DNA from 4 places in the Pseudomonas sp. GM102 genome. Region 3 is predicted to be linked to each of the others. Evidence: predicted binding sites of a transcription regulator. Region 3 holds the regulator's gene; each other region holds the start of a gene.
The links. Region 3 encodes FliA, which starts transcription of late flagellar genes. Its sites were predicted from a motif close to CTAAAGTTTNNNNNNNNNNNGCCGNTAA; they were not measured.

Region 1 (3,820 bases), on a different contig from region 3:
GATCGGCGCTGGCGGCGGAGCGCACCGACAAATCGCGAATGTTCACCAGATTGCGATCGACCTCACGCGCCACTTGTGCCTGCTCTTCAGCGGCGCTGGCAATCACCAGATTGCGCTCGTGAATCTGGTGGACCGACTCAGTGATGGTCTGCAACGCCTCGCCCGCTCGCTCCGCCAAGGCCAATGTACTGGCCGCGCGCGAGGAACTGGCTTGCATGGAGTCCAGCGCCTGGGTTGAACCGGTGCGCATACCCTGAACCATTTGCTCGATTTCCTGGGTCGATTGCTGCGTGCGGTAAGCCAGAGCCCGCACTTCGTCGGCGACCACCGCGAAACCTCGACCGCTTTCGCCAGCGCGGGCCGCTTCGATGGCTGCATTGAGGGCCAGCAGGTTGGTCTGTTCAGCAATGGCCCGAATCACATCCAGTACCTTGCCAATGTCCTGCGACTGGTTGGCCAGCGATTGCACCAACCCGCCCGTCGTCTGCACATCGCTGGCGAGGGCGCTGATGGCACTGACAGTTTCGCTGACCCGCGCTTGACCGACGTGCGCCGACTCACTGGATTGGCGTGTGGCGTCGGAAGTAGACACCGCGTTGCGTGCAACCTCCTCCACCGCCGTGGTCATTTCGGTGACGGCCGTCGCGGCTTGCTCAATCTCGTTGTTCTGCTGTTGCAGGTTCTGCGTACTGTCGAGGGTGACTGCGTTCAACTCATCGGCCGCCGTCGCCAGTTGCGCCGCCGAACCGCTGATGCCCTGCAAAGTTTCACGCAGGTTGTGTTGCATGGTCGCCAGCGCCTGGAGCAAGCGGCTCACTTCGTCGTTACCATGGGTTTCGATGGGGCAAGTCAGATCGCCTCGCGCCACGTTTTCTGCGGCATGCAACGCTTCGCTCAAAGGTTTGACGATGCTGCGGGTCAGCAGCATGGCCAGGCCGACGGTGGCTAATCCCGCCAATGCGATAAACAGGCTGACGATCATCCTCGATGTTTCGTAATGCGCTGCAGATTTCTGGCTCTCGGCGGCGACTTGTTTGGCGAACAGATCCGCCAGGTCATTGAGCTGTTTACCCGAGCCATCGACCACGGTTTTCATGTCGATCAGCAGCAGTTTGGTCAATTCGTCGCGGCGTCCCTGTTCGGCCAGGGAGAACGATTGAGCAATACCGGAACGATAAGCCGCGAAGGTGGTTTTGAACTGGTCATACAAGGCTTTGCCTTCGACTGTGTTGACCAACCTGTCATACGCCGCAATCTTCTCGCTCAACTCTTTGTCGCGAGTGTCCATCTGGCCGCGGTAGACAGGGATGTTCTTCGGATCCTGATCCAGGGCCATGCGCAGGGAAATGGTACGGATGCGCAGCATGATTTCGCGGATCTCGTCACCGCCGCGAATGCTCGGCAACCATTGCTTCTCCACCGCCAACTCGCTGTCACGAATGCTCGACATCTGCCCCAGGGCAAAAATCCCGAGCAAAGCGACCAATACGGCGATCAGGGCAAACCCCAAGGCTGCCCGAGGAGCGATATTTAACTGTCGAAGCACCATAACGAACGCCCTTTTTTTGTAGTGGCTTAGATAAGGGGCGTTGTTTCGGCAGTACCCCATCGCCTCGTTATCGGCAAGTTGTACGATGACTGAAGTGTTATTTCTCGAAGACAAAAAATCGAAAACAAAAAAAATCCCCGTATCTTTCGATACGAGGATTTTTAATATGGTCGGGGTAAGGGGATTCGAACTCCTGACATCCTGCTCCCAAAGCAGGCGCGCTACCGGACTGCGCTATACCCCGGTAAAAAAAAGGCACCTTTGAAAGGCGCCTTCTGCGAGCAGAGCTTTTGGCGTCTGATCTTAAGATCTGATCCCAGCGTTAACTGGTTTCAAAAATGGTGGGTCGTGTGGGATTCGAACCTACGACCAATTGGTTAAAAGCCAACTGCTCTACCAACTGAGCTAACGACCCAAAAATGGTCGGGGTAAGGGGATTCGAACTCCTGACATCCTGCTCCCAAAGCAGGCGCGCTACCGGACTGCGCTATACCCCGGTTTGAAATTGGCTCCGTGACCAGGACTCGAACCTGGGACCCAATGATTAACAGTCATTTGCTCTACCGACTGAGCTATCACGGAACTACATATTTCAATTACAACTGATATTTCAATTTACAACTGTGAAGCTTGCTTCACCTCTTCGACCCGTTCGCATCGCTGCGTTCGTGTGTCTGAGGCGCGCTATTCTACAATCTTAAGCACCTCTGTCAACCCCCTAAATTGCTTTCAAGTTAATGATTTGCAACTTATTTCAGATTCCTGCTTGGGGAGCAGAAACCCCTCGGGGTGACTTACTGCGGGGCGCACTTTACAAGCCTTTTCCTTTGAGTTCAACAGCCTGGCGAAAAAAAGGCCTCGCAATGCGAGGCCTCCTTTTATGGAACTGCCGCCGAGCGTCAGACGAAAACGATTTCGTCGTTTTCCACGACACCTTTGGCGGTATCGCCGGGCATGAATCGACCCGACAGAATCAGCTGTGCCAATGGGTTCTCGATCCAGCGCTGGATCGCCCGCTTCAGCGGCCGTGCGCCATAGACTGGGTCGTAACCAACGGCGATCAGCTTATCCATCGCTTCCGGACTGAGCTCAAGCTTCAGCTCTCGCTCGGTCAGGCGGCTACGCAGGCGACCCAACTGGATCTCGGTAATGCCGGCGATCTGATCCCGAGCCAGCGGCTCGAAAATCACCACTTCGTCAACCCGGTTGATGAACTCCGGCCGGAAGTGCGTGGAAATCGCATCCATCACCGCCGCGCGCTGCGCTTCGCGATCCCCTACCAGCTCCTGGATCTGCACCGAGCCAAGGTTGGAGGTCATGACGATCACGGTATTCTTGAAATCCACCGTGCGGCCATGGCTGTCGGTCAAACGGCCATCTTCAAGCACTTGCAGCAAGATGTTGAACACGTCCGGGTGGGCCTTCTCGACCTCGTCCAGGAGGATCACCGAATAAGGCTTGCGACGCACCGCCTCGGTCAGGTAACCGCCCTCTTCATAGCCCACGTAGCCCGGTGGCGCGCCGATCAGTCGAGCCACGGAATGTTTTTCCATGAACTCGGACATGTCGATCCGCACCATCGCCTCTTCGGTATCGAACAGGAACTCGGCCAGCGCCTTGCACAGCTCGGTTTTGCCGACACCGGTCGGGCCGAGGAACATGAACGAACCGCTCGGGCGATTCGGGTCGGACAACCCGGCGCGGGAACGCCGCACCGCGTTGGAGACAGCGATCACCGCTTCGTCCTGACCGATCACACGCTGGTGCAACAGGCTTTCCATCTTCATCAGTTTTTCGCGCTCGCCCTCGAGCATTTTCGCCACGGGGATGCCGGTCCACTTCGACACGACTTCGGCGATCTCTTCTTCAGTCACCTTGCTACGCAGCAACTGGTTTTCGCTTTTGCCGTGCTGGTCGACCATTTGCAGGCTGCGCTCCAGGTCCGGGATCACCCCGTATTGCAGCTCGGCCATGCGGTTCAGGTCGCCTTTACGGCGTGCGGCCTCCAGTTCCTGACGGGACTGTTCGATCTTCTGCTGGATCTGTGCCGAACCCTGGACTTCGGCTTTTTCCGAGTTCCAGATTTCTTCGAGGTCCGAGTACTCACGCTCGTGACGAACGATTTCTTCCTGCAATCTTTCCAGACGTTTCTTTGCCGCGTCGTCGCTTTCTTTCTTCAGCGCCTGGGATTCCACCTTCAGCTGAATCAGACGACGCTCCAGACGGTCCAGCACTTCCGGCTTGGAGTCGATCTCCATGCGGATGCGGCTG
Region 2 (3,820 bases), on a different contig from region 3:
GAGCCGCGTTGGCTCGGTTGGCCGAGAGTTCCCAGTTGCCGAAGTCGCCGGTGCCCGAGTACGGCTTGGCATCGGTGTGGCCGCTGATGCTGATCTTGTTCGGCACCGCTTTGATGGTGTCGGCCATGGCCAGCAGAATGTCTTCGAAATACGGCTTCAGACGCGCACTGCCGGAGTCGAACATCGGGCGGTTTTCGGCGTCCACAATCTGGATGCGCAAACCGTCCTGGGTAATCTCGAAGAGGATCTGGTCCTTGAACTTTTGCAACTGCGGGTTTTCTTCGACCTTGTTCTGCAACTCTTGCAGCAGCAGTTCCAGACGCTCTTTCTCGACCAGCTCGGCCATGCCTTCGACCTGCTCGGAGTCGATGGTCACCTTGTCCGGCTGAGGCTGGGACTTCACCTCGGGGTTGAGGGTGTTCTCCGGCGCCAGGGTCGGCGAGCCGCCCAGATCGATGATGTACGGCGTACCGCTTTCGGAAAAACCGACCGGGTCCTTGAAGTAACCGGCGATGGCAATCTTCTGTTCCGGTGTTGCCGTGGACAACAGCCACAACACCAGGAAGAACGCCATCATCGCCGTCGCGAAGTCCGCGAAGGCGATTTTCCAGGAGCCCCCGTGATGCCCGCCCGCGTATTTCTTTACGCGCTTGATGATTATCGGCTGGTTATTTTCCATGACTTAGCGACCGCGAACCGCTTGTTCCAGCTCAGCGAAGCTAGGACGGTGCGCCGGGTACAGAACCTTGCGACCGAATTCCACTGCCAGCGATGGCGGCATGCCAGAAGCCGAAGCCACCAGCGAGGCCTTGATGGCTTCGTAGACGTTCAGTTCTTCCTTGGCATCGTGGGCCAGGGCATGGGCCAGCGGACCAAAGAAGCCGTAGGCGGCGAGAATACCGAAGAAGGTCCCCACCAGTGCCGCACCTACGTGCACGCCGATCATTTTCTGGTCGCTTTCACCCAGGGAGGCCATGGTCACCACGATACCCAATACGGCCGCGACAATACCGAAACCGGGCATCGCGTCGGCGATGCCATTCACCGCGTGGGAAGGATGATCCAAGTCTTCCTTAAGGCTGGTCAGCTCCATGTCGAACAAGCCTTCGAGCTCATGGGGAGCCATGTTGCCGGAGGACATGATGCGCAGGTAATCGCAGATGTACGCAGTCATGCGGTCATCTTTCAGGACTGCCGGGTACTTGGCGAAGATCGGGCTCGCGGCGGCATCTTCGATGTCGCCTTCGATCGCCATCATGCCTTCGCGGCGGCTCTTGTTGAGGATCTCGTAAATCAGACCCAGCACTTCCAGATAGAAAGTGTGATTGAAACGCGAGCTGAACATTCCCAAGGCTTTCTTGAGAACGTGCTTGACCATATGACCAGGGTTGGCCTGCAGGAATGCGCCGAGGGCCGCACCACCGATAATCATCACCTCGAAAGGCTGAATAAGGGCGGCAATCTTGCCGTGGGAGAGCACGTATCCGCCGAGCACGCTCGCGAATACGACGATGATGCCGAGAATTTTAGCCATAGGTAGGAGAGCACTTACTGAGTCGGGTTCAAGGTCATATTCGGAAGTTAAAAAATCTCTTCTTCTCCTTATCGGCAAAACTGCGCCAGACTATAGCCAGTTCAATCGAAAAGCTAAATTAGCCCGCGCAGGGATAGGTAATGCAGACAATGATCGCGTGCAACCATGGCTAACGAAACGAACGTCCCAACGCCAAAACCAACCACGCTCGAAGGCTGGGTCAAGCTTCTCGATGGCGTACGCCTGCCGGTTCCGCAAGCCAGTCACGACCAAGTCTGCAAAGCCATCCGCGACAACCGCAGCTCGCTACGAGACATCGCCGAACTGATGCAGGACAGCCCGGCCCTGGCCTTGAGCGTGATTCGCGAAGCTAACCGCCATACCCATGGCAGCATGACCGAGCCTGCTGAAAATCTTGAAGTGGCGATCAATCGGCTCGGCTTGAAACGCACCGAAGAATTGCTCGAGCGCCTGCCCGCCGAACCCCAATCGCAGCTCCCTGTCGCCTTGCGCCAGCTTCAGTTGATCAGCCAGCACGCCACCCAACAAGCCAATGGTTTTTTTGCCGGTCGCCTGGCGCGGTTATGGCAGGACATCCACTGGGGCAGCCTACTGTTTCTTTCGCCACTGTGGCCCATGGCGTTGATCCATCCGCAGTTGCTTGAAGAATGGGAGCTGCGAGTCATCCATAAAGGCGAGTCGGCGCGCAAAGTCGAAAAGCAATTGTTCGGCGTGCGCCTGCTGGAAATCTGTCTGGCGCTGGTGGATGTCTGGCGTTTGCCGATCTGGGTGCAGCAGGGTTATCGGCTGCTGCGGAGCGAACAACGCGAACTGGTGAAAGTCCTGCGCATCGCGCGTGACAGCGATCACCCGCTACGCCAACAGAATCGTCTCGATGACGACCCGACGCTACGCCGCTGGCTCAATCAGCCGGCCAATACCGTGCTGCTGGCCAACGGTCTGGCGTTGTCGGCACAACAGGGCTGGGACAGTCCTCACTGTGAACGCTGGCAGTACCTGGCCAGCCTTTACCTGCAGATGCCGATGGATGAAGTGCAACAACAATTGCACCAACAGGCCGCTAACAGTGCGCGCCAACACGCCATGCCGGACCTCTGGCACCCGGCCGAAGCGTTGATCTGGCCGTCGGGCATCAACCGTGTTCACAGCGGTTTGCTGCCAGCCCCGGCACCCACCGCTGAAGACCTGGCGAAGTGGCGTAAACAATGCGCCGAATTGCTGGTGGAGCCGAGCCCTTTTACCAATGCCATGCACTTGACCAGCTCGGCCCGAGACGCCCTGGTGGCGTGTGGCATGCGGCGGGTGATGATCCTGATGGCCGACCGCACGCACGCTAATCTGCGCGCGCACCAGACCGCCGGGCTGCCCAAGGAAGTGGCCGGCCTGAACCTGGTGGTCAGCCAAAGCACCGTGCTGCAACGCCTGCTCGCACAACAGGCCCAGGTGCGCCTGACGCCGGCCAACAACGCACAATTCTCGGCCCTGCTGCCGGCCAGCCTGCGTAAACAGTTCAGCGGTGAACACTTGCTGCTGCGCTCCCTGGTCAACAACGGTCGGGTGATCATGATCGTGGTGGCGGATCAGGGCGGCGGGCCGTTCTCGGAAATCACCGTGCAAGCGTTCGGCAAAACCGCACAGTGCATCGAAAAAGCCCTGCACAGCTTCAGCCATCGCTAGGGGCTGATGCCAGTCAGTTAAGAAAAGGACGTGCCAAATGCCATGTTTGTGGCGAGGGGGCTTGCCCCCGTTCGGCTGCGAAGCAGTCGCAAATCCAGTGGATGCAGTGTGCCTGGCAGAATGAGGTTGTAGGTTTTAGGACTGCTTCGCAGTCCCACGGGGGCAAGCCCCCTCGCCACAAGCCCGTGCCGAAATAACTGATAACAGGCCCTCATGACGCTGCGCTACAATCCTCCCCTTTGTGCTCTGGAGACCTCACATGTCTGACTTCTCTGGCTTGGCGTTGGTGATCGAGCCGAGCGACCTGCTCCCGCGTCTCGACTCCCGCGAACTGATTCTGGTGGATCTGACCAGCAGCGCCCGCTATGCCGCAGGGCATATCCCCGGGGCACGCTTTGTCGATCCAAAACGTACTCAACTGGGTCAGGCGCCTGCGCCAGGCCTGCTGCCGACCCACGCTGCGCTTGAAGCATTGTTCGGCGAGCTGGGCCACAACCCCGATGCGGTCTACGTCGTCTATGACGACGAAGGCGGCGGCTGGGCCGGGCGTTTTATCTGGCTGCTGGATGTCATCGGCCACAGCAAGTA
Region 3 (3,820 bases):
TACCGACATTGAAGAGCCCCGTCAGGCCTGGCGCATGTTGCTCGCGCACCTGGCGCGGATGATCACCACCCCGGAAGTCGAGCCACTGGAAGAGGGCGGCGTGATTGCCATGGTCGGCCCGGCCGGCATGGGCAAGACCACCACGCTGGCCAAGCTGGCGGCTCGTTACGTGCTCAAGTACGGCGCGCAGAACATCGCGCTGGTCAGCATGGACAGCTATCGCATCGGCGCTCAGGAACAGCTCAAGACCCTCGGCCGGATCCTCAACGTGTCGGTCACCCACGTCGATCCGGGCCAATCCTTGGTGCAGGCGCTGGAGCCTTTGCTGCGCAAACGCGTGGTGCTGATCGATACCGCCGGCCTGCAGGCCAGCGATCCGGCACTGCGCATGCAGCTTGAAAGCCTGGCCGGACGCGGCATCAAATCAAAAAATTATCTGGTCTTGGCAACCACCAGCCAGAAACAGGTTCTAACTGCCGCTTATCACAGTTACAAACGTTGCGGCCTTGCTGGCTGCATCCTGACTAAACTGGATGAAACGGCAAGCTTGGGCGAGGTGTTGAGCCTGGCCATCAGTCATGAATTGCCGGTGGCTTACCTCACCGATGGCCCGCGGATTCCGGATGATTTGCATCTGCCGCGCCGTCATCAGTTGGTCAGCCGTGCCGTTAGCGTGCAAATGCAGGAAGAACCCAGCGAAGAAGCCATGGCTGATATGTTCGCTGACCTTTACCACAGTCCGACCAAGCGGGTTGGCTGAGGTATTTAATGAACGGTTTTTGTACCTACATCGATGGTCTGCCATGCATTGTTCAGTTGGTGAACGCGCAGCCAGTAATGTGGCCTCCGTCTAAGTAAGACAAGGTAAAGAAAATAACATGGGCAGCATGCATCCCGTACAGGTGATCGCGGTGACCGGCGGCAAAGGTGGCGTCGGGAAGACTAACGTGTCAGTGAACTTGTCCCTGGCTCTAGCTGAGCTCGGCCGGCGCGTCATGCTGCTGGATGCCGATCTGGGGCTGGCGAACGTTGACGTCCTGCTGGGGCTGACACCCAAACGTACCCTGGCCGACGTGATCGAAGGCCGCTGTGAGCTGCGCGATGTGCTGTTGCAAGGGCCCGGCGGTATTCGCATCGTCCCGGCCGCATCCGGCACCCAGAGCATGGTTCATCTGAGCCCGGCCCAGCATGCCGGCCTGATCCAGGCCTTCAGCGACATCGGCGACAACCTCGACGTATTGGTGATCGACACCGCTGCGGGCATTGGTGACTCGGTGGTCAGTTTCGTCCGCGCAGCGCAAGAAGTCTTGCTGGTGGTGTGCGACGAGCCGACCTCGATCACCGACGCCTACGCGCTGATCAAACTGCTGAACCGCGACTACGGCATGAACCGTTTCCGCGTCCTGGCCAACATGGCGCAGAGCCCGCAGGAAGGCCGCAACCTGTTCGCCAAGTTGACCAAGGTCACGGATCGTTTCCTTGACGTCGCCTTGCAATATGTCGGTGCGGTGCCTTACGACGAAAGCGTACGCAAGGCCGTGCAGAAACAGCGTGCCGTCTACGAAGCCTTTCCGCGTTCCAAGTGCGCCCTGGCGTTCAAGGCCATTGCGCAGAAGGTCGATACCTGGCCACTGCCGGCCAACCCACGCGGGCACCTGGAGTTTTTCGTCGAGCGCCTCGTGCAACAAACGGCAGGACCCGTCCTATGACAGCCAGTGGCTACAACCTCTACAAGAAGTCGGCACGTGACGCGCAGTACGAGCTGATCGAGCGTTACGCGCCACTGGTCAAACGCATTGCCTACCACTTGCTGGCGCGTTTGCCGGCCAGTGTCCAGGTCGAAGACCTGATCCAGGCCGGGATGATCGGCCTGCTTGAAGTATCAACCAAATATGACGCCAGCAAAGGCGCGAGTTTCGAGACGTACGCGGGCATTCGAATCCGCGGCGCGATGCTCGATGAAGTGCGCAAGGGGGACTGGGCTCCACGTTCGGTTCACCGCAATACCCGTATGGTCAGCGACGCGATTCGCTCGATTGAAGCTAAAACCGGCCGTGACGCTAAAGATCATGAGGTTGCGGCCGAACTCCAATTGAGTCTCGACGATTATTACGGGATTTTGAACGACACCCTCGGCAGCCGGTTATTCAGTTTCGACGATCTGTTACAGGACGGCGAACACGAAGGGCTGCATGAGGATGGCGCCAGTGCTCATCTCGAGCCGTCACGCGATCTGGAAGATGAACGCTTCCAGGCGGCGCTGGCGGACGCGATTGCCAATTTGCCGGAGCGTGAGCGACTGGTGTTGGCGCTGTACTACGACGAAGAGTTGAATCTCAAGGAAATCGGTGAGGTCCTGGGGGTCAGCGAATCGCGGGTCAGCCAGTTACACAGCCAGTGCGCGGCCCGTTTGCGGGGGCGTTTGGGGGAGTGGCGAGCGCGCTGAAGGCAGTGTGGGGACACTGCGAATGGAGCCGGTGTGGTGTTGAACTGCGCCGGTCTCGATCTGTTGTGCTCCAGACAGTCATTGAGTGCTTTGCCGGATTGATTGAAATGGCGCGTCCAGGTGCTGGGCGCGTTTAAGACTGCTTGGAGGTCGAATTGGACAAGAACATGAAAATCCTCATCGTTGATGACTTCTCAACGATGCGGCGGATCATAAAAAACCTGTTGCGTGATCTTGGGTTCACCAACACGGTCGAGGCTGACGATGGCACCACTGCCATTCCGGTTCTCAACAGTGGGAGCATCGACTTTCTGGTAACGGACTGGAACATGCCTGGCATGACCGGTATCGATCTGCTGCGTCACGTGCGCGCTGATGAAAAGCTCAAGCACCTTCCGGTGCTGATGGTGACCGCTGAAGCCAAGCGCGAGCAAATCATCGAAGCGGCCCAGGCCGGTGTAAATGGCTATGTGGTCAAACCCTTCACGGCCCAGGCGTTGAAAGAAAAAATCGAGAAGATTTTCGAACGCATCGGTTGATGGACTGCGCCACGGGGGAGCTATGGAGCATAAAGAATCTTCAATGGGCGATTTTGAATCGACCCTGAAAAAACACGCGGTCGAACTGGTCGAGAGCCTTGAAAAAGGCAGGTTTGGCGATGCGGTGCAATTGATCCATGAGCTCAATCAGACCCGTGACCGCGGCCTGTACCAGGAAGTAGGCAAGCTCACCCGCGAGCTGCATAGCGCGATCGTCAATTTCCAGATTGACCCGCACATGCCGCAAGCCGAGGAAGTGTCTCAGATCACGGATGCCACCGAGCGCCTGGGTTATGTGGTCAAGCTGACCGAGGCCGCGGCGAACCGCACCATGGACCTGGTGGAAAACGCCACGCCGCTGATCAACAGCCTGAGCGACGAAGCTCAGGCGCTAAGCACGGATTGGGGACGGTTCATGCGTCGCGAAGTCGGGGCTGAAGAGTTTCGCGATCTGGCCCGGCGCGTCGACGGTTTCCTGACACGCAGCAGCGAAGATAACCGCGTCGTGTCGAGCAACCTCAACGACATTCTGCTGGCCCAGGATTACCAGGACCTCACCGGTCAGGTAATCAAGCGCGTGACCCAGTTGGTCACCGAAGTTGAAAGCAATCTGCTCAAGCTCGTGCTCATGGCCAGTCAGGTCGACCGCTTTGCGGGTATCGAACATGACCGTGATGCGATGCTGGCTGAAAAAGATCCGCAAAAACATCTCTCTCAGGGTGAAGGTCCGCAGATTCATGCCGATAAAAGAGAAGACGTTGTGTCCGGTCAGGACGATGTGGACGATTTGTTATCCAGCCTAGGATTTTAGAGTTTTAGCATTTTAGGTTTTTTA
Region 4 (3,820 bases), on a different contig from region 3:
GCGGGCAAGCCTCGCTCCTACAGGGGGGCAATGCCGGGTTCAGGGAGGGATTACACCCGAAACTGCTTCAGCAACCCGTTCAACTGCTCGCTCAATTCCTTGAGATGAACGCTGGCCACGCTCGACTGTTCGGCCGCCAGTGCCGTGCTATGGGACAACCCGGCTGCCTGGGTGACGTTCTGATTGATGTCTTCCACCACGTGGGCCTGCTGCAAGGTCGCACTGGCAATCGAGGCGTTCAACCCGTTGAGGTTGCGCAAGGCCTGGCCGATGGCATTCAGGCTGGCACCGGCCAGGCCGGCCTGCTCGATGGTCAGTTGTGAGGCACGGCTGCTGTCGCCAATCACCTTGACCGCCGCTTCGGAATGGCTTTGCAGGCGTTCGATCATCGACTGGATTTCCGCCGTCGACTTTTGAGTGCGCTGGGCCAACAGGCGCACTTCATCGGCGACCACCGCAAACCCACGACCTTGCTCGCCGGCCCGAGCGGCTTCGATCGCAGCGTTGAGGGCCAGCAGGTTGGTTTGCTCGGCGATGGAGCGGATCACTTCCAGAACGCTGCCGATTTGCGTGCTTTCGGCGGCCAGCGTACGAATCACTTCAACGGCTTGATCGATGGTCGCAGACAGTTTGTCGATCTGCTGCAAGCTGCCATCGATATTGACCTGCCCCTGCTGTGCCTGAGACTCGGCATTGCGCATTTCACTGGCCGCGTGTTCGGCGTTTTTGGCCACATCCTGCACACCATAGGTCACTTCGTTGATCGCGGTCGCCACCAGCTCCATTTGCTGCGATTGTTGCTGGCTGCGTTGCTGGGCTTGCGCGGCATCGTTGCCCAGTTCATTGGAAGACTGGCCCAGCGCACCGGCGGACACCTGCAACTGACTGATCACCAGGCGCAGTTTCGCGGTGAAGGCGTTGAAGTGCCGGGCCAGTTGCGTGACTTCGTCCTGGCCGTGGGTATCGAGGCTGCGGGTCAGGTCGCTTTCACCGCTGGCAATGTTGGCCATGGCGTTCACGGTTTCCTGGAGCGGGCGCACGATGCTGCGGGCAATCATGATCACCAGCAACGCCATGATCAGGGCAATCACCAGGCCCACGAACGACGCTTTCCAGACCTGTGCATAAAACTCGGCCTGCATGTCATCGATGTACACGCCCGAACCTATCACCCAACCCCAAGGCTCGAACAGTTTCACGTAGGAGGTTTTTTCCACCGGTGCGCTGGCGCCCGGTTTCGGCCAGCGGTAATCGACCATGCCGGCACCCTTGGCCTTGGCAATGGCGACCATCTCGTTGAACAGCGCGAAACCGTCGGGGTCGCGAATCGTTGAAAGGTTCTGGCTTTCAAGTTTCGGATTGGTCGGGTGCATGACCATGACGGGCGTCAGATCATTGATCCAGAAATAGTCATTCTGGTCGTAGCGCAAACCGCGCACGGCGGTCAGTGCCTGCTTTTGCGCGGCGTCGCGGGTGAGGGTGCCGGCAGTTTCCAGGCCGTGATAGTAGGTGAGGATGCCACTGGCGGTCTGCACCACGTGCTGGGTCTTTTGGGCCTTGGCCTGATAAAGGTCGTCGTGAATCTGCTTGAGCATCAACACGCCCAACGTCAATAGCATCACCACGGCCACGATCAAGATGAGCCACAAGCGTCGGCTGATCGACACACTGCGCAAGCTGTTCATAACGCGGTTACTCCGGTTTCTTGTTCTTGTAATAAACGATCGCCAGCATCCAATCACACGTTGCCGATCGGGCCTATCCGACTCAGGTCCTATTACGCGGCAGCGTAAACGAGGCTTGTCTGATAGGATTTCGGCCCCGCACGGAAAAACCTGAGCCCAAGTCTTTTTTTACGCAGTTTCTACGGTTTTGCGTGGAGCTTGTGCGCGTGTGGATTCAGCTAAGGTTGAACGCAGTTAACGCTTATACATTATTAACGGAGCATGCCTGGGGGCATTGTTTCTTGGGGGATTGATGGATCTTTGGACGGCCTTTCAGGCATTGATTTTAGGCGTTGTAGAAGGGTTGACGGAGTTCTTGCCCATTTCCAGTACCGGGCACCAGATCATTGTGGCGGACTTGCTCAACTTTGGGGGCGAGCGGGCCATGGCTTTTAATATCATCATTCAGCTCGGCGCGATCCTCGCGGTGGTCTGGCAGTTTCGCCGCAAGATCTTCGACGTGGTCATCGGTTTGCCGACGCAGCCCAGCGCTCGACGCTTTACCGCGAACCTGTTGATTGCCTTCCTGCCGGCCGTGGTATTGGGGGTGATTTTTGCCGACTTGATTCACGAGTACCTGTTCAACCCGATTACCGTGGCTACCGCATTGGTCGTGGGCGGGGTCGTGATGTTGTGGGCCGAACGTCGTCAGCATGAAGTGCATGCTGAAAGCGTCGATGACATTACCTGGAAAGACGCTCTCAAAGTCGGCTTCGCCCAGTGCCTGGCGATGATCCCCGGGACTTCGCGTTCCGGCTCGACGATCATTGGCGGCTTGCTGTTCGGGTTGTCGCGCAAAACGGCCACCGAATTCTCGTTCTTCCTCGCCATGCCGACCATGGTCGGGGCTGCGGTGTACTCGGGTTACAAATACCGCGACCTGTTTGTGCCGGCTGATTTTCCGGTATTCGCCATTGGCTTCATCACTGCCTTTGTCTGCGCGATGATTGCTGTCCGGGGTCTGCTGATCTTCATTGCCAGTCACAGCTACGCGACATTCGCCTGGTATCGCATTGCGTTCGGTCTGCTAATCCTGGCCACCTGGCAATTCGGCTGGGTCGACTGGACAGCGGTCAAGCCATGAACGATTCCAGTGCGCGCAACAATAACCCCGGGCGCAAGTCCGGGGGCGCCATGCAGAACCTGCGGCTGAAACTGCTGGTGTTCGTTGTGCTGTGCGCAGTGCCATTGTTTGGCTCGCTGTCGCTGTGGCTGCACGGGGTGTCGGTGATTCCCCTGGCGGCCTACGGCATGGTCAGCGTGCTGGCGTTTTTCCTGTACTGGGGTGACAAACACAAGGCCCGCGCCGATAGCTGGCGCACGCCGGAGAATGTCTTGCACGCGGTGGAGCTGGCGGGCGGTTGGCCGGGCGCCTTGCTGGCCCAGCAAGCGTTTCGGCACAAGACCCGCAAAGTCTCGTTTCAGTTGGTGTTCTGGCTCATCGTGCTGATGCATCAGGTGTTCTGGATCGATCAGCTGTTTCTGGGCGCTAACCTGTTTGCGTTGTTTTAGAGCGCTTTAAAGCAATAAGCCGACCTGCGTGCGCTTGGGCAACTTGCTCACCACCAATTGATGGGAACGTTGCAGCAAGCCTTGCAGCTCTTCGGTGCCCAGCGGGTAGGGCGTTTCCATGATGACCCACTGGGCCCGGGCCAGATACGGCGCCGGGTGAATGCCCGGCCGGTCGCAATGGCCCAGGAACAGGTCCTTGTCGACTTTGAAAGCCAGGGACTGTCCTCGTAGGTTTTGCAAGGCGAACATCTTGTTCCCGGCAATCGAAAACACCCGCACGCCACCCCATTTGTAGTCCTCCCGCGCACCAGGCAGCGCCAGGCAAAATTGCGCGACGTCCTCTTCGCTCATTAATCGCGCTTTCATAACAGTCTGTCCCCACAAGCATTGAATGATTCGATCAAATGGTCGATCCAAGCGCGCACTGCTGGCATCACCCCGCGTCGATGAGGGTAGACGGCTTGCAGCCAGCCGCCCGGCAATGACCAGTCGGGCAACAGTTGCACCAGCGTGCCGTTTTCCAGCTCCTGCTCGCAATACATCATGGGCAGCACGGTAAAGCCCAGCCCGGACAGGGTACAAGC

Region 1: PMI18_RS12765 (methyl-accepting chemotaxis protein) is a predicted target of FliA. The motif match lies at 1,617-1,644, and genes of this name have one in related genera.
Region 2: motA (flagellar motor stator protein MotA) is a predicted target of FliA. The motif match lies at 1,603-1,630, and genes of this name have one in related genera.
Region 4: PMI18_RS22380 (methyl-accepting chemotaxis protein) is a predicted target of FliA. The motif match lies at 1,813-1,840, and genes of this name have one in related genera.

Annotation. Positions count from the first base shown of each region.
Region 1 is NZ_AKJB01000064.1:40,336-44,155, reverse strand. Features, by position in the region: gene PMI18_RS12765 (methyl-accepting chemotaxis protein) at 1-1,549, opposite strand, end outside; tRNA gene PMI18_RS12770 (tRNA-Pro) at 1,717-1,793, opposite strand; tRNA gene PMI18_RS12775 (tRNA-Lys) at 1,889-1,964, opposite strand; tRNA gene PMI18_RS12780 (tRNA-Pro) at 1,970-2,046, opposite strand; tRNA gene PMI18_RS12785 (tRNA-Asn) at 2,056-2,131, opposite strand; gene clpB (ATP-dependent chaperone ClpB) at 2,449-3,820, opposite strand, start outside.
Region 2 is NZ_AKJB01000070.1:60,161-63,980, reverse strand. Features, by position in the region: gene motB (flagellar motor protein MotB) at 1-679, opposite strand, end outside; gene motA (flagellar motor stator protein MotA) at 683-1,534, opposite strand; gene PMI18_RS11380 (HDOD domain-containing protein) at 1,700-3,232, shown strand; gene PMI18_RS11385 (rhodanese-like domain-containing protein) at 3,492-3,820, shown strand, end outside.
Region 3 is NZ_AKJB01000001.1:45,680-49,499, forward strand. Features, by position in the region: gene flhF (flagellar biosynthesis protein FlhF) at 1-760, shown strand, start outside; gene fleN (flagellar synthesis regulator FleN) at 879-1,709, shown strand; gene fliA (RNA polymerase sigma factor FliA) at 1,706-2,446, shown strand; gene PMI18_RS28950 (chemotaxis response regulator CheY) at 2,614-2,985, shown strand; gene PMI18_RS28945 (protein phosphatase CheZ) at 3,008-3,796, shown strand.
Region 4 is NZ_AKJB01000042.1:22,718-26,537, reverse strand. Features, by position in the region: gene PMI18_RS22380 (methyl-accepting chemotaxis protein) at 51-1,685, opposite strand; gene PMI18_RS22385 (undecaprenyl-diphosphate phosphatase) at 1,978-2,808, shown strand; gene PMI18_RS22390 (DUF1294 domain-containing protein) at 2,805-3,236, shown strand; gene PMI18_RS22395 (MmcQ/YjbR family DNA-binding protein) at 3,243-3,602, opposite strand; gene PMI18_RS22400 (LysR substrate-binding domain-containing protein) at 3,599-3,820, opposite strand, start outside.